DNA from 3 places in the Desulfovibrio legallii genome. Region 3 is predicted to be linked to each of the others. Evidence: predicted binding sites of a transcription regulator. Region 3 holds the regulator's gene; each other region holds the start of a gene.
What was found. Region 3 encodes sigma-54, which starts transcription at its own class of promoters, with help from an activator protein. Its sites were predicted from a motif close to CTGGCACGGNNNNTGCTT; they were not measured.
Positions count from the first base shown of each region.

Region 1 (9,732 bases), on a different contig from region 3:
CGGACGGGCAGCGGCTGCGTGGCCGTCTGGGCCACCTGCCAGCAGACCAGGCAAGGGCCGCGTTTGGGCAGGTCCACCAGGCTTTGCCCAACGGCGGGCCAGCGGCGACGCACCAGGCGGGTCAGCCAAAAGGCCGCCCCCCAGACGGGCAGACTGATGCCGAAAAACCAGACGCTGAACACCAGTTCCGAAGCCGCTGTACTGTGGGCGGACATGTACATGCCTACAAACACGGCCGCCACCATGACCAGGTTGGCCAGAACGCGGATGACGCCCGTATAGAGAGACTGACGGTAGCTGTTCACTGCATCCTCCTGTGTGCCGCATGCGGGCAGCGCCCGGTAACGGCCGGACGCGGCGGAGAGTTGTCCTGTCCAGGCCGGGGCCGTAGGCGGCGCTTTTGCCAAAGCCGGAGCGGACCTGTTCCGCTCCGGCCGGCCTGCGCGGCAGAGGGGAGCCGCCGCGTGTCTACAGGCGGGGGCGGCATGATCCCCCGCCCGACGTGGGGGCTACTTCTTGAAGATATTGGTCTTGGTTACATTCATAATACGGATGGCCTGGCCCTTTTCGGCATTACGGAAGGCCACGCGCATTTCGTGCCCCGCCGTCCAGGCGTAGGGCGGCAGATCCAGGGCCTCAGCCGGCACCTTAAAGGTAATCAAGGCCTTGAGCCTGGCGGAGTATACGGTAACAGAGCTCTGTTCCTTATCCACCACGGGGAAGGTCTTGCCCGCCACCTTGGGATGGTCCGCGCCAATGTTCTTTTCCACATCCGTAAACTGCACGGGCAGTTCGCGCACGGACTTGGAGGCCTGGTCGTAGATCAGCACCACGGACTTGTTGATGTCGATCATCAGGCGGCCGCCAACCATGGGCGCGGGGCCCATATCCTTGGCTTCGACGGGCAGTTTAAAAGTATGCACGCCGCCGCTGTAGTGCGGGTTGAACTGGTCGTGGGTCACGTCCACCACGATGGTCATGGTTTTGGCCGCGGGGTCAAAGGCCACACAACGGCCCTGCTCCACCCCGCCATCAAAGTTGCAGCCGGCAAGTAGGGCAAGAGAGCCGGCCATTGCCAACGTAAACAGCAGATTGCGTATCTTCATGGCGCGTCTCCTTTAGTTGCCGGCGGGCTGGCGCTTCTTGGCGGCCAATTCCGCCTTGGCTCCCTGCACCATCTTGACGGTGATGTAGAGGGAAATGCCGGTGACCAGGGTGAGCACCACCACTGTGGCCACAGGGCCGAGCAGCCAGTTCCAGGCAGGCAGTTCGGCCTGCAGCAGCTTGAGCAGCACGGAAAGAAGGCAGCCCACCACGGCCAGACCGAACACAAAGCGGATGCCGTAGCCCTTGACGTACTTTGTGGCGACCACGCCGATCTGCGCGCCGATGGCCGCGCCGCAGAGCATGATCAGGGCAGCCAAAAGTTCCACGCGGCCTTTGTAGGCGTAGGAGGCCGCACCATAGAGGCCGGAGATGGCCACTTCAAAAAGGTCTGTGCCCACGGCCAGGTGCGTGGGGCAACCGACCAGGTAGACCAGGGCGGGCATGCGGATCAAGCCGCCGCCGATGCCCAGGATACCGGCCAGCCAACCGGTGAAAAGGCTGACGACCAGGGGCAACCAGGCAGAGCAGGTGATGTTGGCGTGCTTGTAGTGCACCACGGGCGGAATGCGGATGGCCTGCAGGCGCGAGGCCCAGTCCACGCCGGTGGCGGTGCTGTCCAGCTGCTTGTGCTGGGCCAGAGCCTCACGTTCCTTGCGCTTGCGCGCGGCGATGTCGTGAAAGACCAGCCAGGCCAACAAGAAAAGCAGCACCACATAGAGCCAGCGCACCACTTTGTCCACGGAGCCCAGGCGCTCCAGCCACATGACCATCTGCGCGCCCAGTTCCATGCCGAAGATGGTTCCTATCAGCATGGTCAGGCCCAGGGCATAGTCCACATTGCCGAACTTGCCGTGCCGCATGGTGGAGATGAGCGATTTGCCCGCCATCTGCGCCATGTCCGTACCAATGGCAAATGCCATGGGAAAGCCCAGAATGTTCAGGCCGGGCGTAACCATCCACGCGCCGCCCATGCCGAAGAACCCGCCGATGATTCCCACGCCCAAGCCCAGAATGATCAGTCCCGGCCAGAAGATGTGCACGCCGGAAATGGGCATCAACATATACAACCAGTCCATATGCGCCTCCTTCCGGCTACTTTTCCGCCAGTTCGCGGTGCTTGAGGTCAATACCGATGTGCGACATGACCAGGTCGGCCAGCCAGCCGAAGATCACACCCACGATAGGGATGATGATCATGGTCAGAATGGCGAAAAAGAAATGGCTTTCATTATACATTTCCGCCCACCAGTAGAGGATGCCGTCCAGTTTGCGGGTATCCGCCACAATGACCACATCCGCCGACTTCTTGGCCGCCAGGGCCAGGGACGGCAAAACCGTGACCAGCAGGGCGCTGCCGGTGATCCAGGTCCAGAACCTACGCAGCTTGCTCATGATTCCCTCCATATCCAGACAATTTCCGGGCCAGTGTCGCAACGCAGCCCACGGCGCGCCGCACATGCCATGCAATTGTGAAAATTATAGCAACTGCCGTGCCATTGCGCGGCGCCGCCCCAAAGCGCAAGGCGCGCAATGGCCCCTGGTCTGAGGGGAAAAAGGGATAAAAACCGCCCTGCCACAGGAGGAGGCGCCGCGCAAAAAAACTTTCCGGAACCGGCCCGGAGAGCTGGCCGCGCAGGCCGTTGCGCGGGTGCAGGGCCGCTGGTCGGGCCTTGCGCTGAAGAAGCTCAGTCCCCAGTCCGTCATGGGGAGGGCAGCGCACCCCGCCACAACAGAGACAGCAGCCTCCAGAACAAAAATCCGGGTGTGTCACGCGATTTTTGCAAGAAACAGCTTGCGCGGAGTGATAAAGACCCCTATAGTCAGAACCGCTTGCGCTTTTTTGCGCAACAGGGAGGACGGGCGTGCGTTTCCCCAGACCCCTACCGGGCGGCAACTCGCTGGAGCTGACCGCTTTCTTCCTCAACCGCAGCCTGTGCAGCCGCATGCTCATGCTGGGCCTGCCCCTGCTGGCCTTGGCGCTGCTGCTTATCGTGCTGTTCACCGGCAAGGCCGTGGATACGGTCCTAAACCGCGCAATTGCGCGCAACGCGCAACTCCAGACCCAGGCCATGCGCCTGGCGCTGGAAGAATCCCTGGCCGAAACCCGCAACCAGCTGCTCATCCTGGCCGCCGGCTCCATGGACCTGCAGGCCATGACCGAACGTTTTCGCTTCCGCGTCCAGACTAAAGGACTGCGCTACCGGGAAGTGGCCTTCATGGGGATTGCCCCCGAAGACCGCTATGTCCTCATGAACTACGAGGGCAAGGTCATCAGCGTGCCTCCGAAAATCGCGCTGGAAAGCCCCACCGGTCCCTTCCACCATATGTGCGGCGAGCAGCGGCCCGGCTACGTCACTGTGGGGCAGCCTCTGGAGGCGGTCTACTCCCTGGTGCCAATGGACGGCGCCATGCAGACCGTGACCCTCTATGTGCTGCGCTTTTCCACGCCGGTCTACGACCGCCGGGGCAATTTCACGGGCTGTCTGCTCCTTTCTCTGGATCTGCGCGAACTGCGCGACACCATCTCGGCCTATTCCGCCCCAGAAGCCCCCATTGCCGCCGAAGCGGAAACGCGCGTGCGCAGCCTGTTTTTTGACCGTGAAGGCTGGATGCTCTTCCAGTCCGAGCCCAAGGACGCCAGCCTGCGCAAAAAAAGTCTGAATACAGACATCGTGCGGGCGGGCTTTGCCGGCGACTTCGGCAGACCGGGCTTTAACCTGGCCTTCCGCCCCGGCCCGGACCACCTCAGCTACTGGAGCATGGTGGCCGACGTGCAAGAGGGCCGTTCGGGCCAGCTGCCCATGCGTGAAAGCGTCACCGTCTGGAGTAACGGACAGATGCGCGTGGAGCGGGTCAGCTATGTGCCCGTCAGTTTTCAGCCTGAGGTGGCGGCCCCCCCCGTGGTGCTGGGTGGCCTGGCCGTGCTGGACACCAGCTTCACCACCACCCGCACGGGCATGCAGATCATGAGCATCTACATCGCCGCCTTCGGCGGAGGATTTTTGCTTCTGGGCCTGAGCCTGTGGTGGCTGGCCTGCCAGATGAGCGGCAGCCTGCACAGCGTGACCAGGCGCCTGCAGGAACGCAATGCCGCGGACAGCGCCGCCCCCCTGGGGCTCCCCCCTTTGCCCGTGGAGCTGGAACGCCTGCGCGCGGGCATAGACGCCCTGCTGGAACGGCTGCGCCTGACCAAAGAGCTCTGCCGCAGCCAGGAGGCGGAACACAACGCCCAGTGGCGGCGCGAACCCGTGCTGGATCTGCCCCATCCCCAGGATCTGCCCGCCCACGGGCTGGTGGGCAATTCCCCGCCCATGCGGGCCCTCTACGAACAGGTGCGCAAGGCCGCCCAGGTCACGGCCGACGTGCTGGTGGTGGGCGAAACGGGCACGGGCAAAGAGCTGGTCTCCGCCGCCATCCACCGCCTGAGCGCCCGGCACGCCGGGCCATTCATTACCATCAACTGCGGCGCACTGGACGAAAGCCTGCTCATGGATACGCTCTTCGGGCATACCAAGGGAGCCTTCACCGAAGCCAAACAAAGCCGCAAGGGCGCATTTCTGGCCGCCTGCGGCGGCACTCTCATGCTGGATGAAGTGGGCAATGCCGCGCCCAAGGTGCAGCAGGCTCTGCTGCGGGCGCTCTCCACCCGCTGCATCCGCCCTCTGGGCAGCGACCAGGACGTGCCCTTTGATACCCGCATTATCGCCGCCACCAACACACCCCTGCTGGACGCCGCCCGCAGCGGCGGCTTTCGCGAAGACCTCTACTACCGCCTGGCCGTCATTACTATCCATACGCCCCCTTTGCGGAAACGCAGGGAGGACATCCCGGAGCTTACGGTCTGCTTCCTTACCGCCGCCCACGAAGCGGCCGTGCGCAAGGCTCTGGCCGAGGGCAAACCCGCGCCGACTGGACCGCCCCGCCTCAGCCGCGGCGCACTGGCCCGGCTCATGGCCCATTCCTGGCCCGGCAACGTGCGCGAACTCAAAAACACCCTCACCCGCGCCCTGGCCTTCTGCGAAGGCGACCTGCTGCAGGAGGAGAATATCCAATTGCCCCCGCCGGGCAGCCCTGCCCCGCCGCAAACGCCGCCAGGGACACGTCCCCCTACCGCCCCGGCAGACAACCAGAAAACGCCCACTGACGCGCAGGACGCCGGCGCGCCGGCGGGCCCGCTGGTACGCCGCGTCCCCGCACCGCAGGCCCCAGACGCCCCTGATGCCGCAGACGCCGCAGACGCCCCAGACGCCCCTGACAGCGCCCCGCCAACCGCCGCGCCGGAGCCCGACGTCCTCCTGCTGGCGGCCCGCCGGGCCGGGCAAGAAGGCCGCCTCAACAGGCGCATCCTGCGGACCTGGCCCTTACTGACGGCCAAGGGATCTGTCAGCCGCCAGGAGTACCAGGGCCTGGTCGGCGAAGACATTTCCGTGCGCACGGCCCTTTACGATCTGCAGCTGCTGGTGACCCTGGGCCTGCTGCGCCGGGAGGGCCGGGGTCCGGCCCAACGCTATCTGCTTACAGATCTGGGAAAAACCGCTGTTGCCCCTCAGTCCCAAACCCACGGCACGTCACAGAAGGCCGTGGAACCGTAAAGGAGGCCCCCATGCTGCCTCTGCTGCGCAAACTCATAGGCCGCCCGCCCGCGCGCCCCGGACGCGAACAGGCCCTGGCTTCGTTCAACAGCCGCTACAAAGACTTCAAGGAGCTGCTCCAGGCCAACGCGGACCTGGCCGGCGTGCTGGCCGCCCTGGACCAGGCCCAGCGCGGGGACAAAAGCATGGACGTGGGCCAGGTGCGCAAAAACGCGCGCCGGGCCGTGGTCTTCAGCGAGCGCATGGCCACAGCCCTCAACCACCTGGCCAACGGCGGCCAGACGGCCCTGCTGCGCACGGTGCGGGCCCTGGGCGCACGCATTGAAACAGAGCTGAGCCAACATGCCCAGGGCGACGTGGCCCAGCTGGTCCTTTCTCTGGATGAGGTGGACGCCAGCATGGCCTACAGCGTGGGCGGCAAAAACGCCAACCTGGGCGAACTGCGCAACATGCTCGCCATGCCCGTGCCGCGCGGCTTTGCCATCACTATTCAGGCGGGCAACATGTTTCTGCTGCGCACGCCCGGCCTGTTCAAAAGCATTTATGACCTGCTGCGCTCCGTGGATCCGGACAAACCCCAAGACATTGCCCTCATTGCACGCCAGGTGGAGCAACGCCTCCTGGCGGCCCCCATGCCGCCAGAAGTGGAAACGGCCCTGCTGGGAGCCTGGGACGCGGCCTTCGGCACCGGCGCGGACGTGGTGGCCGCCCTGCGCTCCAGCGCCATAGCCGAAGACGGCGTGCAGTCCTTTGCTGGCCAGTACCGCAGCATCCTGGGCGTAACCCGGCAGGATCTGCTCATGGCCTTCCGTCAGGTCATGGCCAGCCTCTTCTCCGCTCGCGCCTTGGCTTACCGCGCCGGGCACGGCTACGCCCTGGACGCCACGGGCATGGGCCTGTGCTGTCTGGAAATGGTCCGGGCCAAGGCGGCGGGCGTGGCTTTTTCACGCCATCCCGTAGACCTGCGCTCTAACTGCGTGGTCGTCAACGGGCTCTGGGGCCTGGGCGAAATGGTGGTGGACGGCTCCGGCACGCCGGACCAATGGCTGGTTTCGCGCGCCACGGGCAAAATCGTCAAGGCCGCCATAGCTCACAAAGAAATGCGCCTGCGCCTTTCCCGCACGCCGGGCGGTCTGGTGGAAGGCCTGCTGGAACCCGTGCCCGACGCCCTGCGCGACGTGCCCTGCCTGAGCGACGACCAGGCCCGCGCCCTGGCCCGCATGGTGCTGGATCTGGAACGCCACTACCAGTACCCCCAGGACATGGAATGGGCTGTGGACGAGGATGATCAGATTGTCCTGCTGCAAACCCGCCCCATGGGCCTGGACAGCACGGCCGAACTGGCCACTGCCCCGGCCCTGGGGCACCTGCGGCCCCTGCTGGCCGACGGCGACGTGGCCGCCAGGGGCGTGGGCTGCGGCCCCGTGACCCCCGTGGTCGAAGGCGAGGATATGACCCACTTTCCCGAAGGCGCGGTCATGCTTCTGGCCCACTCCTCCCCCAACGCCATGACGGCCATGCGCCGGGCCGCCGCCATCGTGGCGGAAACGGGCAGCCTCACCGGGCACATGGCCTCCCTCTGCCGGGAATTCGGCGTGCCCACAGTTATGAATCTGCCCGGAGCCATGAGTCTGCTCGCCCCCGGCCAGGTGGTGACCGTGGACGCCCTGTCCGGCCGGGTCTACGACGGCGAGGTGCCGGAACTCTTGCCCCTGCGTCTGGTGCGCCCCCGCAGCCGGACAGACAGCCCGGCCCTCATGTTGCTCCGGCGCGTAGCCCCCTATATCCTGCCTCTGCACCTGGTGGATCCACAAGCCGCCACCTTCAGCCCGGAGCACTGCACATCCCTGCACGACGTCATGCGCTACGCCCACGAGCTGAGCTACAGCCAGATGTTCCAGATCTCGGACAGCGTCAGCGAAAAAGACGCCGGTCTTGCCTGTCGGCTCACGGCCCCCATCCCCCTGGACCTCTACATCATTGACCTGGGCGGCGGCCTGCATGCCTCCGGCGCGACCACCGTCACCCCCGAAGACGTATGCAGCGCCCCTTTCCGCTGTCTGCTCCGGGGCATGCTCAGCCCGGCGGTACAGGCGCACGGGCCGCGCCCTGTGAACATGCGCGGCTTTCTCTCGGTCATGAGCCAGAGCGTCATCGGCGGCAATCAGGAATCCGGCGCGCGCTTCGGCCAGCGCAGCTACGCCATCATTTCCGACCGCTACCTCAACTTCTCCTCCCGCGTGGGCTACCACTACGCCATCGTGGACAGCTGGTGCGGCGAAACCCTCAGTAAAAACTACGTCCGCTTTGAGTTCGCCGGCGGGGCCGCCGGCAATGCGCAGCGCGAACGGCGCGTGCGCTGCATCGGACTGATCCTCAAAGAACTCGGCTTTACCGTGGAGATTACCGGTGATAGAATACGGGCACGCTTCCAAAAGTACCCGCGCCACGACCTCTGTACGCGTCTGGACCAATTGGGGCGTCTTTTAATCATGACCCGCCAGATGGATATGCTCATGGTGGACGAAGCAGCCGTGCAAACCTACGCCACCAAATTTCTCAACGGCGCATACCACTGACCGGGACAGTTGCGCGCCAGCGCGACGCTCCGCCGGAAGGCCCTCCCCCAGCCCACCCCGGCCCACCTTTTTGCTCCGAGGCCCCATGCCGCCCCACGCTTTCACCGCGCCCAACGCCGCACAAACCCCCAGCCCGACGCCCCCCCCGGACGCCGCGCCCCAACGCCTCCTCAGCCGCGACTTTATCCTGCTATTCTGCATGACCATGTTCTGCAACAGCTTTGTGGCCGTCTTCTACTGCTTTGAACAATGGCTGGAAAGACTCGCCGTCAGCCCCAACTGGCGCGGCGTGCTCATTTCCTCCATGTTCGCCATGGTGCTGCTGTTCCGCCCCCTGTCCAGCATTTTCTTCCTGCGTCGGGGCAAACTGCTGGCCGTGGGCACGGCCATCCTTATTTCCAGCGGCGTCATGCTGGCCTACGCCCACGTGAGCGGCCCGCATATGGTGGCGCTCATCTGGCTGCTGCGCATCGTCCAGGGCATTGCCCTGGCGGTCTTTTCCAGCTGTACCGTGGCCGTGCTGGTGAGCTGCATCCCCAAGGGCCAAAGCGCCCGCGGCTTCGCCCTCTTTTCCCTGACACTGCTGCTGCCCTATTCCGTCATCCCCGCCCTGGGCGAACAAATTCTGCCCCTGCTGGGCGGCGAGCCACACCTCTTCGGCTTCATGGGCCTGCTGGGCCTGCCCTCCCTGCTCATGCTCCTGCCCCTGGCCCCACGCCTGCGCAAACCCGAACTGCAAAACGTCACCGAGGGCGGCGTTTCCGGCCACGAACTCTGGCACGCCGTGCGCCATTCCGGCCTGTTCTTCGTCTACATGGCCTGTATGACCTTCAGCATCATGACCGTACTGGCCATCTTCTTCATGAAAGGCCTCTGCTCCGTTACCGGCGCCCAGCCGGCCTGGTTCTTCAGCACCTACACCCTCACTATCATCTTGGTGCGCCTTTTGGGCAGCCACCGGCTCGATTCCCTGCCCCGCTACCGCGTCACCCTACTCTGCTGCGTTGTGCTGGCCTGCACCCAGCTGACCCTGGCCTGGGGCCCCCTCTGGACCTTTATCCCCGCCACCGCCCTCTACGGCCTGGGCCTGGGCCTGCTCTACCCCCTGCTGGCCGCCGCCGTCTACGACCGCTCCGCCCCCGACGCCCGCTCCCTCAACTCCAACATCATGATGGCCACCTTCGACGCCAGCGGCATGCTGGCCCCCCTCCTGGGCGGCATGGTCGTGGACGCGGGCTGGGGATACCGCGGCGTGTTCGTCACCACCGCCGTATCCATCGCCCTCTGCGGCTGCTGCATGCTCATCGATGGCCTGCGCCAACGCCAGCGCGCGCAAGAGCACGGGTAAGTGATGCGCTTTTTGTGGGGGGAGGGGGACTTTTGTGAACAAAAGTCCCCCTCCCCCCACACCCCCCACCCCTCAAAAAACTTCTTTTCCTCAAGCAACGCGACAG
Region 1 is NZ_SIXC01000010.1:89,941-99,672, forward strand. Features, by position in the region: gene EB812_RS09000 (hypothetical protein) at 1-305, opposite strand, end outside; gene EB812_RS09005 (DUF4881 domain-containing protein) at 510-1,106, opposite strand; gene EB812_RS09010 (sulfite exporter TauE/SafE family protein) at 1,119-2,183, opposite strand; gene EB812_RS09015 (DVU0150 family protein) at 2,200-2,499, opposite strand; gene EB812_RS09020 (sigma-54-dependent transcriptional regulator) at 2,970-5,699, shown strand; gene EB812_RS09025 (PEP/pyruvate-binding domain-containing protein) at 5,711-8,278, shown strand; gene EB812_RS09030 (MFS transporter) at 8,364-9,626, shown strand.
Region 1: a site for sigma-54 is predicted at 2,587-2,604, ahead of EB812_RS09015 (DVU0150 family protein). Genes of this name have one in related genera too.

Region 2 (9,732 bases), on a different contig from region 3:
GGCCGACGTGGCCCGCGGCAAGCTGGCCCTCATTGACAATCTGGCCCACGAGATGCTCAAGGACCCTGCCTCCGTGAGCGACAAGCTGGGGCGTTGCCTGCTCTGTGGGTCTTGTCAGGCGGCCTGCCCGCCCGGCGTCCAGATTATGGACGTATTTATGGACGCGCGCGAGATCGTCAATGAATACCTTGGCCTGCACCCGGCTAAAAAGATGATTTTCCGCTCGTTGCTGACCAAGCCGGGTTTGTTTAACTTTGCCATGCGCGTGGGCGCGCCCATGCAGGGCCTTATGTTCCGTCGCACGGGCGACGCTCAGGGCACGGTCTGCGCGCCCATGCTCAACTTCATGCTGGGCGACCGGCACATGCGCCCCCTGGCTAAAACGCCCCTGCACGCCCGCTATGGCGCGTTGGACGAACCCCGCCGCAGCGGTGGCCTCAAAGTGGCCTTCTTCCCCGGCTGTATGGGCGACAAAATGTATACGGATATGTCCGAAGCCTGCCTCAAGGTGCTGCGCCACCACAACGTGGCCGTGTTCATGCCCAAGGGCATGACCTGCTGCGGTATTCCGGCGCTTTCTTCGGGCGACGCCAAGGGTATGGTGGAGCAGATGAAGGTCAACGTGGCCGCCCTGGAAAAAGGCGACTTCGACTATCTGCTGAGCCCCTGCGCTTCCTGTACCTCCACCATCAAGGAACTGTGGCCCCGCTATGCCGGCCGGCTGGGTTCTGTGGCCCAGCGCAAGGCGGAAGAACTGGCCGCCAAGGCCATGGACATCAACGCCTTTCTGGTGGACGTGCTCAAGGTGCACCCGGCGGAACACGCCCAGGGCAATGCCGTTACAGTCACCTATCACGATTCCTGCCACCTCAAGAAATCCCTGGGCGTGACCAGCCAGCCCAGGGCCGTCATTGCCGCCAACCCGGCCTATGCGCTCAAGGAAATGGACGAGGCAGACCGTTGCTGCGGTTGCGGCGGCTCCTTCAACCTTTTTCACTATGATTATTCGCGGCAGATTGGCCAGCGCAAGCGCGACAACGTTGTGGCCTCCGGCGCCCAGGTGGTGGCTGCGGGCTGCCCGGCCTGCATGATGCAGCTGGAGGATGTGCTCTCGCACAACCATGACAACGTGCGCGTGAAGCACACGGTGGAAATCTACGCCGAAAGTCTGAAATAACACGGCGTACGGCGTCGTGACGTGGGCGGCCTCGCAAAAAGGCCGGGCCGCCCGCGCGAGCCGCGCGGCCTGGCGCCGCGCACAAGGAGAATGCTATGACCCGAGAGGAATTGGTAGCCGCCTTTTCCGCCAAGGCCACGGCGGTGAACGCCGTGGTGCAGGAAATGCCCACCATGGCCGCGGCTCTGCAGTATGTGGTGGACGTCTGTGCCGACAAGGCTCCTGCCGAGCTGCTGGCCGACGAACCCGGCACCGAGCAGGGCCCCCTGGGCCCCAACAAGGTGCCCACCCGCGTCAAACGCGTGGTGGCTGCGCCGGAACTGAACGATGAAGATTTTGCCCAGCTGTCCAAAGCCTGTGAAGAAAAAGGCTTTATCTGTCTGCGCCAGGGCCTGCGCAACTACCTGGCGGGCATTGACGTGGGGCTTTCCACCGCGGTGCTGGGCATTGCCGGCAGCGGTACCTGCCTGGTCAATACGGACAACGAGGACGCGCGCCTTGCGGGCATGATTGCGGAAATTTCTGTGATTCTGCTGCGCAAATCCGCCATTTATCCGGACCTGCCGTCCATTGCGCAACGTCTGCGCGAACGCATGAATGAAGCTCCCGCCACCTACACCACCCTGATCACCGGTCCCAGCCGCACCGCCGACATTGAGCGTGTGGCCGCCGTGGGCGTGCATGGCCCGCTGGAACTGCACATTATTCTTCTGGAGGACTAACCCATGCACGACGCCCTCAAAAGCTCTTCGGGATACCATAAGGAACTGGACAACGCCCTGAAGGACGACTTTCTGCGCCGCACCCTGGACACCTTTGCCGTGGCCTACCGCGCCAACCGCGAAGCCGTCTTCAAGGATGTGGACGAGCGCGCGCTCATCCACAAGATTGCCGAGGCCAAAGACTACGCCTGTCAGCACCTGGAAGAACTCTACACCCAGTTCAAGGCCGAGGCTGAAAAGCGCGGCGTGCATGTACACCGTGCCGCCACTGCCGCCGAAGCCAATGAGATTATCATCCGCATCGCCAAGGAAAACAACGTTAAGCGGGTGACCAAGTCCAAATCCATGACGGCTGAAGAAATTGAGCTGAACCCCGCCCTGGAGGCTCAGGGCATCACCGTGGACGAAACCGACCTTGGCGAGTGGATCATTCAGCTGCGGCACGAAGGCCCTTCGCACATGGTCATGCCCGCCATCCACCTTTCGCGCTATCAGGTGGCCGACGACTTTACCAAGGCCACGGGCGAGAAGCAGGATTCGGACATCCAGCGCCTGGTGAAGGTGGCCCGCGTGCAGCTGCGCCGTAAGTTCATCGCCGCAGACATGGGCATCAGCGGCTGTAACTTCGCCGTGGCCGAAAACGGCGCGGTTTCCACAGTGACCAACGAAGGCAACGCCCGTATGGTCACCACCCTGCCCAAGGTGCATGTGGCCATTGCCGGTTTGGACAAGCTGGTGGCCAGCCTGGACGACGCCCTGACGGCCTTGCTGGTGCTGCCCCGCAATGCCACGGCCCAGCGGCTTACCTCTTATGTGACCTGGATGTGCGGCGCGGGCCCCTGTGGGGCCAATGCGGACAACAAAAAGATCATGCACGTGGTCTTTTTGGATAACGGCCGCACGCAGATTGCCAAAGATCCCCTGTTCAAGCAGATCTTCCGGTGCGTGCGTTGCGGCGCCTGCGCCAACGTCTGCCCGGTCTATCGTCTGGTGGGCGGCCACAAGATGGGCTACATTTATATTGGCGCCATCGGCCTGATCCTTACCTATTTCTTCCACGGCAAAGACCGGGCCCGCATCCTGAGTCAGAATTGCATGGGTTGCGAATCCTGCGCCAATGTCTGCGCCGGCGGCATTGACCTGCCCCGCCTCATCCGCGAGGTGCGCAGCCGGCTCAATGCCGAGCAGGGCGCGCCGGTGGAAGCCAACCTGCTTTCCGCCGTCATGAAGAACCGCAAGCTCTTCCACCGTCTGCTCAAATTCGCGAGCTTTGCGCAAAAGCCTTTTACGCGCGGCGAACCTTTCATGCGTCACCTGCCCATGGCTTTTCTGGGCAAGCAGGGCTTCAAGGCTCTGCCGGCCATTGCCGGCAAATCCTTCCGCGACCGCTGGCCCGACATCGCGCCCAAGGTGGAAAAGCCGGTCATGCGGGTGGCCCTGTTCAGCGGCTGCGCTCAGGACTTTATTTATCCTGAGGAACTGGAAGCCGCCGTCAAGATCCTGGCCGCCAAAAATGTGGCCGTGGAATTCCCCATGGAGCAGTCCTGCTGCGGCCTGCCCCTGGAAATGATGGGCCAGCGCAGAACCTCCATGGACGTGGCTAAACAGAATATCGCCGCCTTCCGGGGTGGCAACTACGACTACATCATCACCCTCTGCGCCAGCTGCGCCGGGCACCTCAAGCACCACTATCCGGAAATTCTGGAGAAGGACTACTCTACGGTGGAGGCGCAGGAGTTCGCGGCCAAGGTTATCGACTTCAGTTCCTTTGTGCACGACGTACTGGGCCTGAAGCCGGAAGACTTCAACAACTCCGGCCAGAAGGTGACCTACCACGCCTCCTGCCACCTTTGCCGCGGCCTGGGCGTGAAAAAAGCCCCGCGGGAGCTCATCGCCGATGCAGCTGAGTATGTGCCCTGCGAGGAAGAAGAAGTCTGTTGCGGTTTTGGCGGCAGCTATTCCGTGAAGTTCCCCGAAATATCGGCCCAGCTGCTGGAAAACAAGCTGACCCATATGAAGGAAACCGGCGCGGACCGCCTGGTGGTGGACTGCCCCGGCTGCGTCATGCAGCTGCGCGGCGGCGCGGAAAAGAAAGGCCTCAAGATCAAGGTGGACCACATCGCTGAGCTTTTGGCCGAAAACCTGAAAAAATAATCGGGACCTGCGGCGGCTTCTGCCGTCGCGTTCCTGACCAATGCAGAAGGCCGCCCTTTCAGGGGCGGCCTTCTGCATTGGCGACCATGCGCGGCGACGGCAGAAGATATGGGGGTCGACAGAAGGCAAACCCCCGCTGCTGGCGCCAGTGCGGGGGGGCCCAGGTAACGGTGGCAATAGCTGGCGCAGACCGCACGTGCACGGTCTGCGCCGCATCTCTCCTCAATGGGTTTCGGCGTCCAAGGTCATCTCCGGGATGCGCCGCCAGTACCACTGGCTGACCATGGTGCCGTCGGCCGGATCCCACAGGCCGCTGTGTTCAAAGTAGTCCTGCAGACGCAGTTCCGCTGCGGTTGGGGGCCGCTCCGGCTCCTGAGTCTGGCGCAGGCGAAAAAAAATGACCAGACATTCCAGCAGCGCCAGGCCATCTTCTTCCAGAAGGCAGCCCTGTTCCAGATAGCGTATAAATTCCAGATAAAAAGGGTTCTGCGCGTCCAGAACCGCGGTAAAGCCCAGGCTGTCGGCGCTCAGGACTTCCAGTCCGTCACAAAGCAGTCGGGCCTGGGGCGCGGGCAGGTTGGTGTCTGCCGCGCAGGCCGCGCGCAGCGCTTCCAGAGCGCGCGAGTAGCATGCAAAAGACATATTCAGACTCCTCTAAGATGAACTTTGAGGAGTCTATATGCTATTATGTATTAAAATACAAATATGGGATGGGGCAAAGGCCGAATCAGCGAGGTGTGCGTCGGGGCTGCAGATATTGCGGGCGAAACAGCAGTCGGTATTGGCGTACGGGGGTCAGATGGGGCGGTCTGGTGACCTGTCCTTCAATGGACAGGGGCTTGTCGGAAAGGCCAAAGGGCTGCAGCAGGCCGGAGTTGAGCGCCGTGCCGGAGAGGATGCCGCCGGGCAGGCTGAGCACGGGAATGCTGTCGGCGGCGTTGCCGGCCATAAGCCCGGTGCCGTTGGCCGTAGGCAAGGGCGCACCTACGGGCCGGGCCGTGGCATTGAGCAGACTGGGCACGGGCAGGTCTGTGCGGCGCAGTATCTCCAGAAAATCGTTGCCCGTGCGGCCCACAAAGGTCACCAGCGAACTGCCGTCGCCGTAGACCAGCAGGCTTACGGGCATGGTGCCGCCGTGGATGCCCATGTACGTGGGGCGCGCGCCGGCGGGCATAATGGTCCAGCCGTCGTCTTCGGTGGAGGCGGCTGTGGCAGGGGCGGCCGGGGAAAGAGCGTCGCGGTCGGGATTGGTCCTGTTCCGGGGCGCGGTTCTTGCCGGGGGATCAGTCTGGTCGTCGTAAGCAGTGCGGTTTTGTCCTGAGTTATGGGGGGCAGCAGCCTTGGGGGGGATGGCCTCGCGGGGGGCTGGGGAAACAGCCGCGGCCGGCAGGGTTGCTGGGGAGGCGGGCACGGCTCCCCGCGATGCGGCTTCTTGGGATGTGGCTTCCTGGGGTGCAGTTCCCGGGGGGGCTGTTTCCTGGGGTGCGGCAGCCAGAGCCGCTGGCTGACAGAAAACCCAGCAGGCAAAAAGAAGGCAAGTGGCAAAAAGCTGGCGCATGGGGATCCTGGTTGTGGTCGTCCCGCCCTGCGGGATGGGGCAAAACCGGTGCGCGTCGCGCACGCGGCGGCGTCCCTGATGGCGGGGCGCGGTCCTTGACGCGCGTGTTACTGTGCCCAAGCTGTATGTGCTGGCTTTGGTTGTGTCAAGGGGCGGGTCAAAGCCTGCTCAGCCGCGCTTTTTGCGGGCTTTGATCGTGGGCGGCGGGGCCGGTTGCGGCTGGGGCTGGGGCGGCGTGAGATCCGGTGGCGGAGGAATCTGCGGCGGGTTGTCGCCGCCCAGGTAGTGCAGAAAAAAGTCCGCCAGAGCGGTATCCAGGGCCTGGTGTTGTTCACCGCGCAGGGAGTCAGACATGGGGCGGCACAGCTCGGGCAGCTCGGCGGCCAGGGCTTCCGGGCAGGGGGCGGCAAAGGCGGCGGCGTCCGCGCCTGGCAGGTACAGCCAGCGGGGTTTCTTTTCCATATTCTTGTAAATGTGCCGGGCGTGCAGGGCCGGGGGGTTGTTTTGGTCGTTCTGGGCGGCCACCAGCAGCAGGGGAGGATAAAACCAGCGAAACGCGGCGCGCGAAAAAAGCATGCCGAAGCCGGGGGCCACGGCCGCCACGGCCCGCACGCGGGGGTCGGCCAGGCTTTTGGTCAGGGGCAGACTTTGGCAGAGTTTGTCCATGCGGGTGCGCGCCCAGGGGTTGCAGTAGAGGTCGTTGCGCCCGGCCATGCCGCAGTAACTGTTCCATGCCGTGCAGTCCGGCAACGCGCCGCCCAGCAGCAGGGCCGCCGCGCCGCCGGCACCGAAGCCCAGCACGCCGATACGGTTGGCGTCCACACTGGAGGCAGTTTCCGGGTCGGCCAGCAGCAGGTCGATGACGCCGGAAAGCTCCTGCGCTCTGGTCTGCAGCTGGGACCAGGTGAGCAGATCTTCCATATGGTCCAGATTGTCGCGGGCGTGGGTAGGGGCGGCCACCACAAAGCCGCGGGAAGCCAGCCACGAAGCCGTGTCGTGGTAGGAAAAGCGCGTGCCCGCCGTGTCGTGTGAAAGCAGCAGCAGGGGAAAGCGCCCCTCCACAGCCTTGCCGCCCCTGGCGGCGGAAAACTCCCACGGCGGGTAGCTCAGGTCGCGGGGCGGACGGACGGAGGGGTACCAGACATTGACGTCCAGGCGCAGGTTTTTGTCCGCCGACCAGGAACCCAGGGTGCAGAAGCCTACCTGGTAGGATTCGGCGGCCCGAACCCCGTGGGGCAGGGCGGCCACAAGACAGAAAATCAGAACGGCCAGGGTGCGCATCTCAGAGTTGTGCCACAAGCGGCCCTGGGGTACAAGAGCGACCTGGGGCGCGCCCCGCACTTCACCGGAGGCCTGCGGCATGGAATTTTTGCAGTATTTTGTAAATTTTGTTCTGCATATTGACGTACACTTGTTTGAATTGGTGGCGCGCTACGGCGTGTGGGTGTACGCAATTCTGTTCATTATCGTCTTTTGTGAAACGGGGCTGGTGGTTACGCCCTTTCTGCCGGGGGATTCTCTGCTCTTTGCCTCCGGAGTGGCGGCCGGGGCCGGGCTTATGGGGTATACTGAAGTCATGGGTGTGCTGCTGGCGGCGGGCGTGGGCGGCGATGCGGTCAACTACCTTATCGGTCGGCATGTGGGCCCGGCCATTTTTTCGCGGGAGAACCGGCTGATCAAGAAGGATCACCTGCTTAAGGCGCATCTGTTTTACGAGCGCCACGGCGGAAAAGCTATTGTACTGGCCCGCTTCATCCCCGTTGTGCGCACATTTGCCCCCTTTGTAGCGGGTATTGCCCTGATGCACCCGCGCACTTTTTTTGTCTACAACATCACAGGCTGCGTACTCTGGGTGGGTGGACTTGTTTCCGCTGGGTATTTTTTGGGCAATCTTCCTTGGGTGCGCCAGCATTTTAATATCATTGTCTACGTTATTATTGTGCTTTCTCTGCTGCCGCTGCTCATCGAGGTTCTCCGGGCGCGGTGCGGCGGCAAACGGCAGGGCTGAGCCCCTGTCGGGCCTTTGGCGGGGGAGGATGAAAACGCGGAGCGGGCCTCGCAACTGCCTGAATTATTTTTCTGACAGGATTCTGGCACTGTCTTTGCTACCTCTTGGGTGCGGTGGACTGACCGCCATACAGGAGGCACGCATGGCGCTTTCATCTTTCCTTATTCAGCCGCCCACAGGAGGCGGGTCGACCGGGGCCGCGGCCCAGGCTGCACGGTCACGCGCCACGACAACGGACCGTCCGGCGAATTTCGCTGCCCTTATGCGCAGTCAGCCTCCGGCCGCCGCGCAGGCGCAGGCCGCCCCCACGGTTGTCCCCCAGAACGGCCTGGTTCTGGCGGGGCGCAGCCCCAGCGATTTGCTGCGCGCCCAGACCTTCAACAAAGCCCAGGCGGATATGCGGCAAACCAAGGCCCTGGAAGGGCTCATGCAGAGCATGGGCGGCGACGGTTCTACCCTGGATCTGGCCCGCAGCATGGGTACGGCCCGGCACCTGCGCGCCCTGACCCAGGGGCAGTCGTCGGACATGTTGCGCCTTGGCGGCGCGGGGCTGGGGGATTTTGTGCGTTCCGGCGGGGGCGCGTCGCGGCGCAAGGCCGCCGTCAAGGCGGAAGAAGCTGAGCTTGGGCAGCTTTCGGCCCGGTTTGAATCGGGCGGGGACGGCGTTGCTGCTGTGGGCTACGACCGCAACGGGGGCACCTCTTACGGCAAGTACCAGGTTTCTTCGCGGGCGGGCAGCCTGGGGGATTTTCTGGATTTTCTGGACAGTGCGGCCCCGGATCTTGCCCAGCGGCTGCGTGCGGCCGGTCCCGGCAATACGGGCAGCCGCAAGGGCGCCATGCCCGACGCCTGGCGGGCCATAGCCAGGGAACAACCGGAGCGCTTTGAAGACCTGCAGGAGGCCTTTGTGCGCCAAAGCCACTACGAGCCCGCGGTGGAGGCCATTGCGCGGCGCACCAGCCTGAGCGCAGATACGCTCTCCACCGCCATGCGTGAAGTCATCTGGAGCACGGCCGTACAGCACGGCCCGGCGGGGGCGGCGCGCATTTTCGACCGCGCGGACGCCATGAGCGGCAACCCCACAGACCCTGGATACGAGCGCAGACTTATCAGCAATGTCTACAGAATCCGGGCGGGGCAGTTCGGCTCTTCGGACAGCAACGTGCAGGCGGCGGTGGCCAACCGCTTCAAGCAGGAAAAAATGCTGGCATTGAATCTGCTGGACGGCGGCGCGGCCGCCCTGGCCTGAGGCGCGTATGGCTGCGGCCAAGGAAGACGCGGCAGCGGGCGTCAGTCTGGTCGTCAACCTGACCAGGCTGGGCGATCTGCTCCAGAGTCAGGCGCTCATTACAGATCTGCACCGGCGCGGACGAAGGGTGCAGCTGGTCTGTCTGGACAATTTTGCCGACGCGCTGAGCCTGTTGCGCCATGTGGAGCGGGCCTGGCCCCTGCCGGGGGCGCAGTGGCTGGCCGCGCTGGACCGTGATTGGCGGGGAGCCGCCGGCGATCTGCTGGCCTGGACGCGCCGCGTCCGCGGAGTGGCCCAGCCGCAGGAAATCATCAACCTTACCACCACGCTGCCGGCCCGCCTGCTGACCCGCCTGCTGGCCGGATCAGACTGCTCTGTGCGGGGCTTCGACCTTGATGCGGAAGGCTTTGGCCGCAACAACGGGGTCTGGGCCTCCTTTCTCAATGGGACCACAGCAGGCAGGCTTAATGCACCGTTCAATCTGGTAGACATGTTTCGCATGCTGGGCGCGCCCAAGGGCACAGCGTCCGTGGGCGCGGCGGGGGACGCCGCCCTGCGGACGCCCTCGGAGCAGACCCGGCTGGCTGCGTTGGCCCTGCTGGCCGCCGCGCCCGCAGAGTCGCGAGGCTTTGTGGGCCTGCAGCTGGGGGCCAGCGAGGCGCGTCGGCAGTGGCCTGTGCGGCATTTTGCCGTCGTGGGGGACCAGCTGTGGCGCGAACTGCGGCTCTGCCCCGTGTTGCTGGGCGCTCCTGCCGAAACCTCTCTGGCCCAGGAGTACGCCGATCTGGCCAACGCGCCTTTTTGTAATGCTACAGGCCGCACAGACCTGCCCCAACTGGCGGCCGTGCTCACGCAACTGCGCCT
Region 2 is NZ_SIXC01000003.1:113,261-122,992, forward strand. Features, by position in the region: gene EB812_RS03040 (heterodisulfide reductase-related iron-sulfur binding cluster) at 1-1,177, shown strand, start outside; gene EB812_RS03045 (LutC/YkgG family protein) at 1,273-1,899, shown strand; gene ldhH (L-lactate dehydrogenase (quinone) large subunit LdhH) at 1,903-4,053, shown strand; gene EB812_RS03055 (hypothetical protein) at 4,276-4,695, opposite strand; gene EB812_RS03060 (hypothetical protein) at 4,781-5,464, opposite strand; gene EB812_RS03065 (alpha/beta hydrolase family protein) at 5,780-6,973, opposite strand; gene EB812_RS03070 (DedA family protein) at 6,972-7,619, shown strand; gene EB812_RS03075 (VgrG-related protein) at 7,762-8,868, shown strand; gene EB812_RS03080 (glycosyltransferase family 9 protein) at 8,876-9,732, shown strand, end outside.
Region 2: a site for sigma-54 is predicted at 7,702-7,719, ahead of EB812_RS03075 (VgrG-related protein). Genes of this name have one in related genera too.

Region 3 (9,732 bases):
GGACCAGTTGAGCAAATGGGCCGTCATGCGCCTGATACCGGAACACCGCCCGGTCACGGTGATTGCGGGGTTGTTTGATCTGGTCAACATCCGTAACCGGGGCGCGGCCTTCGGCTTTTTGAACCGCTCGGACATGGAATGGCAGTTCTGGCTGTTTTTGGCCGCCACCATCGTGGCGGTGGGGGCCATCCTGCTGGTGGCCCGCAGCGAAGAAAACGGCCCTTGCCTGCTGACCGGCCTGGGCTGCATCATGGGGGGCGCGCTGGGCAACCTGGTGGACAGGGTGCGGTTTCGCGCGGTAGTGGACTTTCTGGACATTTATTGGAAAGATTGGCACTGGCCCGCATTTAATGTGGCGGATGCCGCCATATTTGTGGGGGTAGCCCTGACCTGCCTGGTGCTTTGGCGCAAGCCGCCAACACAAAAGTAATGGCGGCACGCCTTATGTCGGCTTACTGCACGCCGCTTTGCCGTGTGCAGTATTAAGCATTGCGGGACAAAAACGCGCTTCTTGTGGGCGGGACGGAGCAGCGCAAAAATTGGTCCCGGGGACGCCCGCCGCAAAAGAGCGCATGACGCAGGCCTGGGCGGCAAAGTGTCGGCGGGCGGGCCCTTCCGCAGGGGCAATACGCTTCTGTCCCGGCGCACCGCGCGCGGCAGCCGCATCCCGAGGAGGTTGTATGATTTTTCACTGGTGGCATGTGCTGATCTTGATGGTGCCCATGATCCCTTCACTGTGGAGCATTCTGCACATCTGGGGGCATGAGTTCGCCAGCCCCCAACAGCGCGTGCTGTGGCTGTTGCTGGTGGTATTTGTTCCGGTCCTCGGCGGCATCATTTATATTTTTACCGGTCGCAAAAAAGCTCTGGGCGAGGTGCAGTCCTGAACCGCACCGCTGCGGCGCGCCACAACCCCAACGTCTTTGAAGATGAGGAAGATATATGCGCACATTCCGTTCCCTGTATATTCTGACCCTGACCTGCGCAGCCTTGCCGCTGAGTGGCTGCATGGGCAGCAGCAGCGGCAGCGGCAGCCTGAGCCTGGAACAACAGGTGCAGCAGCACGACGTGCAGCTGCGGCAGATGCAGCCCGCCCAGGCCGACGCCTGGAATCAGCTGCAGGCCATGCGCCAAGAGCTGAACACGCTGAAAGGACAAATGGACGACCTGCATAACGTGGGCGGCGCGCGCGTCCTGGTGGAACGCGTCAAAACCCATGACGAGGCCCTGCGCCAGGTGGAGCGCAGCATGGCCCTGAACCTGAACCTGGGCGACCCCATGACCGCCGCTTCCGGCGGCGCTGCGGCCGCGCCCGCAGTGCAGGCCGCGCCGCAAGCCCAGCCCGCCTACGGGCAAACCCCAGCCTATGGACAGACGCCCGCCTATGGTCAGAGCCCCACGTACGGCCAACCCACATACGGCCAGGCGGCCGCTGCCGGCGCTGCGGCCGGCGCTGCTGCCGGCGTTGCGGCGACTGGTCCGGCTGCGGCTGGTCCGGCCCAGGCGCCCAGCGCCAGCACCTGGGGCCAGCCTTCACCCCAGCCGCAGACGCAGGTGCAGGCTCCGCAAAAGGATATTTCGCTGGCCCTCTTTGACGCGGGCGTCAATGCCTTCAACTCCCGCAAATACGAAGAGGCCCAACGTTCTTTTTCCGACTTTCTCAAGAACTATAAAGACCACAGCCAGGCCCCGGAAGCTCAGTACTACCTGGCGGAGTGCTACTTCCAGCGCAACCAGTTTGCCGACGCGGCCCTGGCCTACGATACCGTCATCAAAAAGTACCCCAAGTCGTCCAGCGCGCCCGGCGCTTACTTGAAGCAGGGCATCAGCTTCAGCAAGCTCAATCAGGGGGCGGCGGCCAAGGCCCGCATGCAGGAACTGATCAAAAAATACCCCAGCTCACCCGAAGCCGCACGAGCCAAAACCTTTCTCAAGACCAACAAGTGAGGCCTGGCGGCCCTGGGTGTGACAAGCGCACGGGGCCGCCGCCAAGTTTTACCACAACCGCGCCACGCGCAAAGGGCAGGGTATGAGCAAAAAGGCTGACGAACCCGCCGTGTACAAAGAGCTGACTGCGGACATGCGCCAAGGTCTCAGAGAAATTTACCGCCAGATCTACACCGCGTCCAAAGACCAGCCCCTGCCCGGCCCTGCCACGGACGCGCTGTTTCACGAAGCCTCGGACCAACTGAACGAAGTGCTTAAGGCCACAGAAACAGCCACCATGAGCATCATGGAAATTGTAGAGCGCCATCTGGACCTGCAGGCCCAAAACGCCGAAATGCTGGCCGCCGTGCGCCAGGGCGCGGCCACGCCTTCACAGGTGTGCAGGCTGGAAGACAACAACAACCGGCTCGGCGACGATTTAACCACCCTGCTTACCACCCTGAGCTTTCAGGACATCACCGGCCAGCGCATCAAACGCGTGGTGGACGCTCTGAACCAGATCGAAAATACCGTGGTGGAGCTGTACATTTCTTCCGGCCTCATGCTGGAAGGCGCGGAAACCAACCCCCACAAAACCGCTGCCGAGCTGCGGGACGAGGCCGACAAAGCGTTGGAGACTTTCCAGCAGCGCCGTCAGGAGGCCCTCAAAGGCCCGGATAAAAACGGGGTTTCCCAGTCTGCCATCGACGCTATGCTCGCCCAGCTGGGGATGTAGCCGCACTTTTCAGGAAGACGGTGGTTTCCCCACCATTACCCTGTTTTGCTCTGCGCGTTGCGATTCTTTTTCTGCCTGCATGCTGCAGACAGGCAATAGTTTCTGAAAGCTGTACAATAAGTTCAGAATTACCTGCAGCACTTCGCTGCGGACATCCTGCGGCAGCCGCAGCAGAACATCTTCAATAACAGATATCTTTGCCGCTACTTCCTCGTTTTTACAGACAAACAATTCCGAAACTGTACACCCCAGGACTTCAGCAATAAGCTCCAACCGCTGAAATCTTGGGGCTACCACTCCTTTCTCTATTCTAGAGCAGTTAGCGAATGAAATGAGCTAACTGCTCTGCAAGGATTTTCTTGAAAATCCTTGCCACAAAATGCGAGAAGGCAGGCTTTTGCCTGCCGTAAGCGAGCATTTCAAGTGTTAAATGCTCTAGAAAAAGAATCATTGCCAACGCCAAGCCGCTCTGCAAGTTCGGCCTGGGTCATGCCTTTACTGCGGCGAAGCTGGCTAATATTGCTGCCCACAAAAGCAGCCAAATTTTTAACCTTTCGTGTAGTCACCAGGGGGTACTCAGCGGCCTGGCAGGAACCCACAACAACGCCGCATCAGCATTGTTCCCCATCTGTGCCAAGCAGGGGCCCCCGCCCAGGCGAGTACAGCGGCCGCCGACGCTCTGCTGCGGCGCGGTTACGCCCCCCGCCAGAAAAACAGTAGGGCCAGACCGCCCAGAGAAGCCATGAGCACCAGATAGGCCTGTCGGGTCCGTAACGAGAGCACCGCACCCAGCAGAGCCGCCGCGTAAAGCACCGGCCAGGTCACCAGTGAAAGGCGGGGCCAATGCCCCCCTGCTGTAAGGACCGCCAGAATCAGGTAGAGCGTACAGAACCACAGGGCGTAAAAGCCCCATTGCCAGATGGCGCGGCGCAGGGCGGCCCCCAGAACAGCCCTGGCAGGGGATATGCCGCGGCCACCCGCGCACCAGGATTCAAGAGACGGGGCAAGGATGTTCTGCGCCGCCCGCTGCCGCAACTCAAGCCAGGTTGCCGCGTACGCCGCCAGCATGGAGAGAAACAGCGGCAGCAGGGCTGCGCCCGCCTGGGTCAGGCCAAAGTGACGGCACAGAGGAAAGGCCAGCAGAAAGCTCAGCCCGCCGTAGGGCGGCACCACGCCGCCCAGCTCCAGCGTGTCCAGCCAGAGCAGTTCAAAAATAATGCCCAACGGCAGGGCCAGGGCCCAATCTCCCGTACACCAGCTCGTGAGCAGGGCCAGGCACAAGGGCCTGTCCACCAGGCCCGCTATGCAGGTAAAGCGGGCCGCCCCGGCCAGGGCAAAAAAAAAGCGTAGGGCGTCCCCACCGTAAGCAGCGTCGCCACTGCGGACGGATCAGAAAAGCTGCTCATGGGGGCCTCGCACAGTCTCCGAAGGTACAGACCGAAAGTCGAACTGCACCAAGTGCTGCCGCAGGACGCGCAAATCTTCCCTGTCCTGCAGCGACAAGGCTACATTGGGTAGAATCTGCAATTTTTCCGGACCATAGTGCAGGTTGCCCATATTGAGCACCTCCATGACGATTCCGGCGTCACAGGCGCGACGCGCGTCCTGGCAGGTGGCAAAGAGCACAAAACTCTCCTCGCCGCAGCTATTGAGGGTAGCTGCCAACTCCCTGACTGGAATAAAATGGACCGCCACCCGCTGGGGTACGGCCAGGGCCACGATCTGCTGCCGCAAAAAATCCGTGGCCAGTTCGTCGTTGGCCACCACCAGATGCCGCGCCCCCGTATAGGGCAGCCACGCCTCAATAACCTGTCCGTGCACCAGCCGGTTGTCCACCCGAAACCACATACTAACCGGCATTCTTGTCACGAGGTTTGTTGCGCAGCATGCTGCCCGCCACCACAATGCCCTTGGCCCCGGCTTCACCGGCCAGCTGGGCCAGTTCTTCCAGCTCCTTGTCCCGTGACGTAAAGACCTTGAGGAGCATGGGCAAGTTCACCCCCGTGACCACCTCCACCTTGTGGGTGGCCAACAGTGAAAGGGCCAGATTGGTAGGCGTGCCGCCAAACATATCCGTAAGCACAATGACGCCGGCACCCTTGTCCAGGCGCTGGGCTGCGTCGTCCAGACGGCGCACGGTTTCGGACACTTCGTGGGCCACGTCCACACTAATGGAGCAACAGTCGCTCTGCGGCCCCAGAATAAATTCCGCCGTGCGGAGCATGGCCGAACCGTAGTCGGCATGGGAAACCACAATAACGCCGACCCGACCGCCGGCGTCCTGCTCGCCGTTTTCGACGTTTGCAGTATTTTCGTCCGTCATGACAAACCTCGCAGGGCTGAGCGTGCCAGCTTTTTCAACCAAGTTCAAGATGCCGGTGCTCAAGAGAGGCCGGATAGTCCGCCTGCCGGAGCGCCTGCCACAGGGCCTCGGCCATGGCCACAGAGCGATGGCGGCCGCCGGTGCAACCCACGGCAATGGTCACCCTGTAACGCCCTTCTGTTTCCATGAGCGGCAACATGAAAAACAGCAGGTCCAACAACTTGGCGCGAAATTCCCGCGCCTGGGGCGTGGCAAAAACGTAGTCGGCCACGGGCTTGTCCCGGCCGCAGAGGGGGCGCAGATTTTCCAGAAAATAGGGATTGGGCAAAAAGCGCAGGTCAAAAACCAAATCCGCCTCACGCGGTACGCCGTACTTGAAGCCGAAGGAAATGACATTGACCCGGATGGCCCGCAGTCTGCCCCGGCTGCTGCCCCAGCGCTTCTGAATGGCTCTGCGCAGATCGTGGATGGAAAACCGCGTAGTATCCACCACCAGATCGGCCAGCTCCCGCAAAGGACGCAGCTTGTCGCGCTCCGCCTTGAGGGCCGCCTCCAGGCCCATGCCCTCCCGCTCCAGGGGGTGGGGCCGCCTGGTGGTGGCGTACCGGCGCATAAGCTCCTGCGTCGAGGCCTCCAGAAACAACAAGGTGGGGCGAATGCTCTGCGCGGCCAGGGCCTCCAGCGAGGCGTTCAGGTCGTCCAGAAAAGTGCTTTGCCGCAGGTCCATGCCCAGCGCAATGCCCTGAAAATGGCTCATTGAAGGGCGGGACATCATGGCCGCCATTTCCGGCGCCAGGCTGGCGGGCAGGCCGTCCACCACAAAGTGCCCCATGTCTTCAAACACTTTCAGCGCGGTGCTCTTGCCCGCACCGGAAAGCCCCGTAACCACGCAGACCCGCACCGGCGCAGAGGCCGGCGCACTTGTGGATGTGGAGGCGGCAGCCGCCGCTACGGTTTTGCTCATAACGCCCTCTCGCGGCAAGGCCGGTTCGTCCARGGCCGCCCCGATCTCTCGCCTGCCGCTGCAGGGAAACCCGCCGTATGCAGCCGCGTGGGGCCGCTCCAACCGAGCGGCCCCTGCAAAAGGCTTACTTCGGACGGAGGAAAGCCCCGCCCAGGAAGCACTTGCGCCTACAATACGGGATCAATCAACGCATACCCGCTGGCGCGCGTACGATAAACCACATTGATACGGCTGTTCTCCGCATTAAAAAAGACCAGAAAATCACTACCGATGGAATCCAGCTGCATGAGCGCCTCATCCAGATGCAGGGGTTTTGTGGCCAGCCGGTCCGTACCTTCCACAGGCTGCGGGGCCTCGCCTTCGGCGTCCACGGTATAGGTAAACACGTCCACTTCGGCGTTGCGGGCCTTGCGGCGCTGCTCCTTGACCCGTGAAACCTGACGCTTGATCTGGGCTTCCACCTTGTCCGTCACCAGGTCAATGGCGGCGTACATGTCCGAAGTCTGTTCTGAAGCATTAATGTGCAGGCCCTCGCCGGTGACGGTAACCTCGCAGCGATGGCGGAATTTGTCCACGGTCAGCACCACGGCCACGTCCAGACCGGCGGATTTGCCAAAAAACCGCCCCAGCTTTTCCATGCGGCGGCGAGCGTATTTTTTCAGATGGTCGGAGGCGTCGAAGTTTTTGAAGGCGAAGGAGATGTTCATGAAGTCCTCCTGGTGTGGGGCGCCGGGGCGCTTAAGGCCGGACCAGACAGGGGCCTAAAAGTGCTCCTTGCGCCGTGATGAAGAAGGAATATCGAGAGCGGTGCGGTATTTGGCCACCGTGCGTCGGGCGATGTTGACCTTGAGGCGCTCTTTGAGCATTTCGCCGATGCGTTCGTCGCTCAAGGGCGCGTGGGGGTCTTCATCCGCAATAAATTTTTTGATCAGCGCCTTGACGCTTTCAGAGCCCACCTGGCTGCCGTCGTCCAGTTCCAGCCCGCTGTTGAAGAAAAATTTCAGTTCAAAAATGCCGTGGGGCGTAGCCACATATTTGTTGGTGGTGATGCGGCTTACCGTGGACTCGTGCATGCCGATATCGTCGGCAATGTCCTTGAGGATGAGCGGGGCCAGCCTGGTGACGCCCTCTTCAAAAAAAGGCCGCTGGTGACGCACAATGCTCTCCATCACTTTATACAGGGTCCGTTGGCGCTGGTAAAGGCTTTTAATCAGCCAGGAAGCGGAGCGGATTTTTTCGGAACAGTATTCCTTTTCCTTCTCCGAAGCGGCGGTCAGATCCATCCCGCTCATGGCCGAAAGCTGCAGCTGCGGCAAACCATCCTCATTGAGCAGGATCACAAACTCATCGCCCACTTTGTAGACAAAAACGTCCGGGCTCACATAGGTGGGCTCGCCCCCGCCAAAGCTGGCGCCGGGCAGCGGGTCCAGGCTCTGGATGATGTCCAGATACTCCCGCAGGCCTTCCATATCCAGCTTGAACTTGCGCAGCAGGGGCTTGTAACGTTTTGCCTCCAGATCTTCCAGGTGGGATGTAACCAACTCCACAAGGATGGGGTCGCGGTCATAGTGCAGATTGCGGATCTGCACCAGCAGACACTCCCGCGCGTCCCGGGCGGCCACGCCCACAGGGTCAAAATGCTGCACCTTTTCAAGAACGGCGCGCACCTCGTCGGGCGCGGCGTGGGCCATCTCCGCCACTTCCTCCACGCTGGCCTGCAAATAGCCCGATGAAGAAAGGTTGCCGATGATCACCTCGCCAATGGCCTTCTGTGCGTCGGTCAACTGCGAAAGCCGGAGCTGCCAGAGCAGGTGGCCTTCCAAGGTGGGCTTGGCGGCGTAGCGGGCCTCCAAGGGCGAAATTTCTTCGGCGGCCTCGTACTCGCGGGACTGCGACAGGCGGGGGGTACTGGCAAATTCACCCAGATAATCTTCCCAGTCGGCGTCCTTGGCCAGCTCACGGTCATAGACCTCTTCGGCCACGGGTTCGCGCCCGTCTTCGGCCACGGTTTCCGGCCCGGCCTCTTCGCCGCCGGATTCCTCCAGAAACGGGTTTTCCACCAGCTCCTGCTGGACCGTTTCCAGAAGTTCCAGACGAGAGAGCTGCAACAATTTGATGGCCTGCTGCAGTTGCGGGGTCATCACCAATTGTTGTGCCAGCTTTAGTTGCTGCCGAAGTTCCAGTGCCATGTGTCCCTTCCGCCCTCAAGCGACGAGAAAACTACCTGATTTTTGTTTACAAGGAATGTGCCACAGCTATAAAAATTATGCAATAGCCAGCAGTTGTGCGGGCGCAATGGACCGCCCCCGCGATTTGGTGGCCCAGTCGCCGCCAAGGGACGCTGCACGTCACAGCCCAAGCCGCCCTTTGGCGCCAAAAAAGCCGCTCCGCGAAAGGCGCGACGCCGCGCGGCCCTTCACGGAACGGCCCTGTACAAGCCGGGCGCAAAGGCCGAAGCTCAGCTCCTGCCGTGTCCCTTGGCGTATTTTTTGGCCGCGCCGATAAACTCGCGGAACAAAGGGTGCGCGTTCATGGGCCGGGATTTGAATTCCGGATGGAACTGGCAGCCCAGAAACCAGGGATGGTCCGGCAGCTCAATGATTTCCACCAGTGAGTCGTCCGGAGCCGTACCGCTGAAGACCATGCCCTTCTGGCCGAACATCTCGCGAAAAGCGTTGTTGAACTCGTAGCGGTGGCGGTGGCGCTCCTCCACCAGGTCTTTTTTGTAGGCATCGTGCGCCTTGGTGCCGGGCAGCAGCTTGCAGGGGTACGCGCCCAGGCGCATGGTGCCGCCCTTGTCGCTGCCGGCGTCGCGCCGCTCCACGTTCTTGGTACGGAAGTCGTACCATTCCGTCATGAGGTAAATGACCTTGTGGTCGGAAAGAGGGTTAAATTCCTCGGAATTGGCATCTTCCAACCCGGCCACGTGCCGGGCAAATTCAATGACGGCGCACTGCATGCCAAGGCAAATGCCGAAGAAAGGCACGCCCTTTTCCCGCGCGTAGCGGATGGCCGCAATTTTGCCCTCCACCCCCCGGTAGCCGAAACCTCCGGGCACCAAGATGCCGTCACAGCCCTCAAAGTGCCCGGCGGCATTGGCCTCGGTCACATTTTCTGAATTGACGTAGCGCAGCTCCACATCCACCCGGTTGGCCACCCCGCCGTGGATAAGCGCCTCGTGCAGGCTCTTGTAGGCTTCCTTCAGATCCACATACTTGCCCACAATGGCAATGGTTACCTGGCCTTTGGGATTGGCGCAATCGCTGACCAGCTTTTCCCAGGCTTCCAGGTGGGCATTGCGCGCGGGCAGGCGCAGCATGATGGCCACTTTCTGGTCAAAGCCCTCCTCATAAAACTTGAGGGGCACTTCATAAATGTTGTTTACGTCCACCGAAGAGAACACGGCGTCCTGGTCCACATTGCAGAACAGGGCGATCTTGCGGCGCAGCTCTTCGGGGATGCTCTGCTCGCAGCGGCAGAGGATGATGTCCGGCTGAATGCCGATGGAGAGCAGCTCTTTGACGCTGTGCTGGGTGGGCTTGGTCTTGTGCTCACCCGCCGTGCGCAAGTAGGGCACCAAGGTGAGGTGGATGTTCAGGCAATTGTCGCGGCCCAGCTCCGAACGCAGCTGGCGGATGGCCTCCAGAAAAGGCAGGCCTTCAATGTCGCCCACGGTGCCGCCGATTTCGATGATGGCCACGTCTGGCGCGTCATCGCCTTCAGCCAGCGAAAGCACCACGCTCTTAATCTCATCGGTGATGTGGGGAATCACCTGCACCGTGG
Region 3 is NZ_SIXC01000006.1:182,823-192,554, reverse strand. Features, by position in the region: gene lspA (signal peptidase II) at 1-430, shown strand, start outside; gene EB812_RS06600 (PLDc N-terminal domain-containing protein) at 681-887, shown strand; gene ybgF (tol-pal system protein YbgF) at 943-1,947, shown strand; gene EB812_RS06590 (protein phosphatase CheZ) at 2,030-2,662, shown strand; gene EB812_RS06585 (helix-turn-helix domain-containing protein) at 2,672-2,995, opposite strand; gene EB812_RS11975 (helix-turn-helix transcriptional regulator) at 3,082-3,192, opposite strand; gene EB812_RS06580 (hypothetical protein) at 3,356-3,955, opposite strand; gene EB812_RS06575 (PTS sugar transporter subunit IIB) at 4,052-4,510, opposite strand; gene EB812_RS06570 (PTS sugar transporter subunit IIA) at 4,512-4,985, opposite strand; gene rapZ (RNase adapter RapZ) at 5,020-5,949, opposite strand; gene hpf (ribosome hibernation-promoting factor, HPF/YfiA family) at 6,117-6,656, opposite strand; gene rpoN (RNA polymerase factor sigma-54) at 6,711-8,138, opposite strand; gene EB812_RS06550 (CTP synthase) at 8,408-9,732, opposite strand, start outside.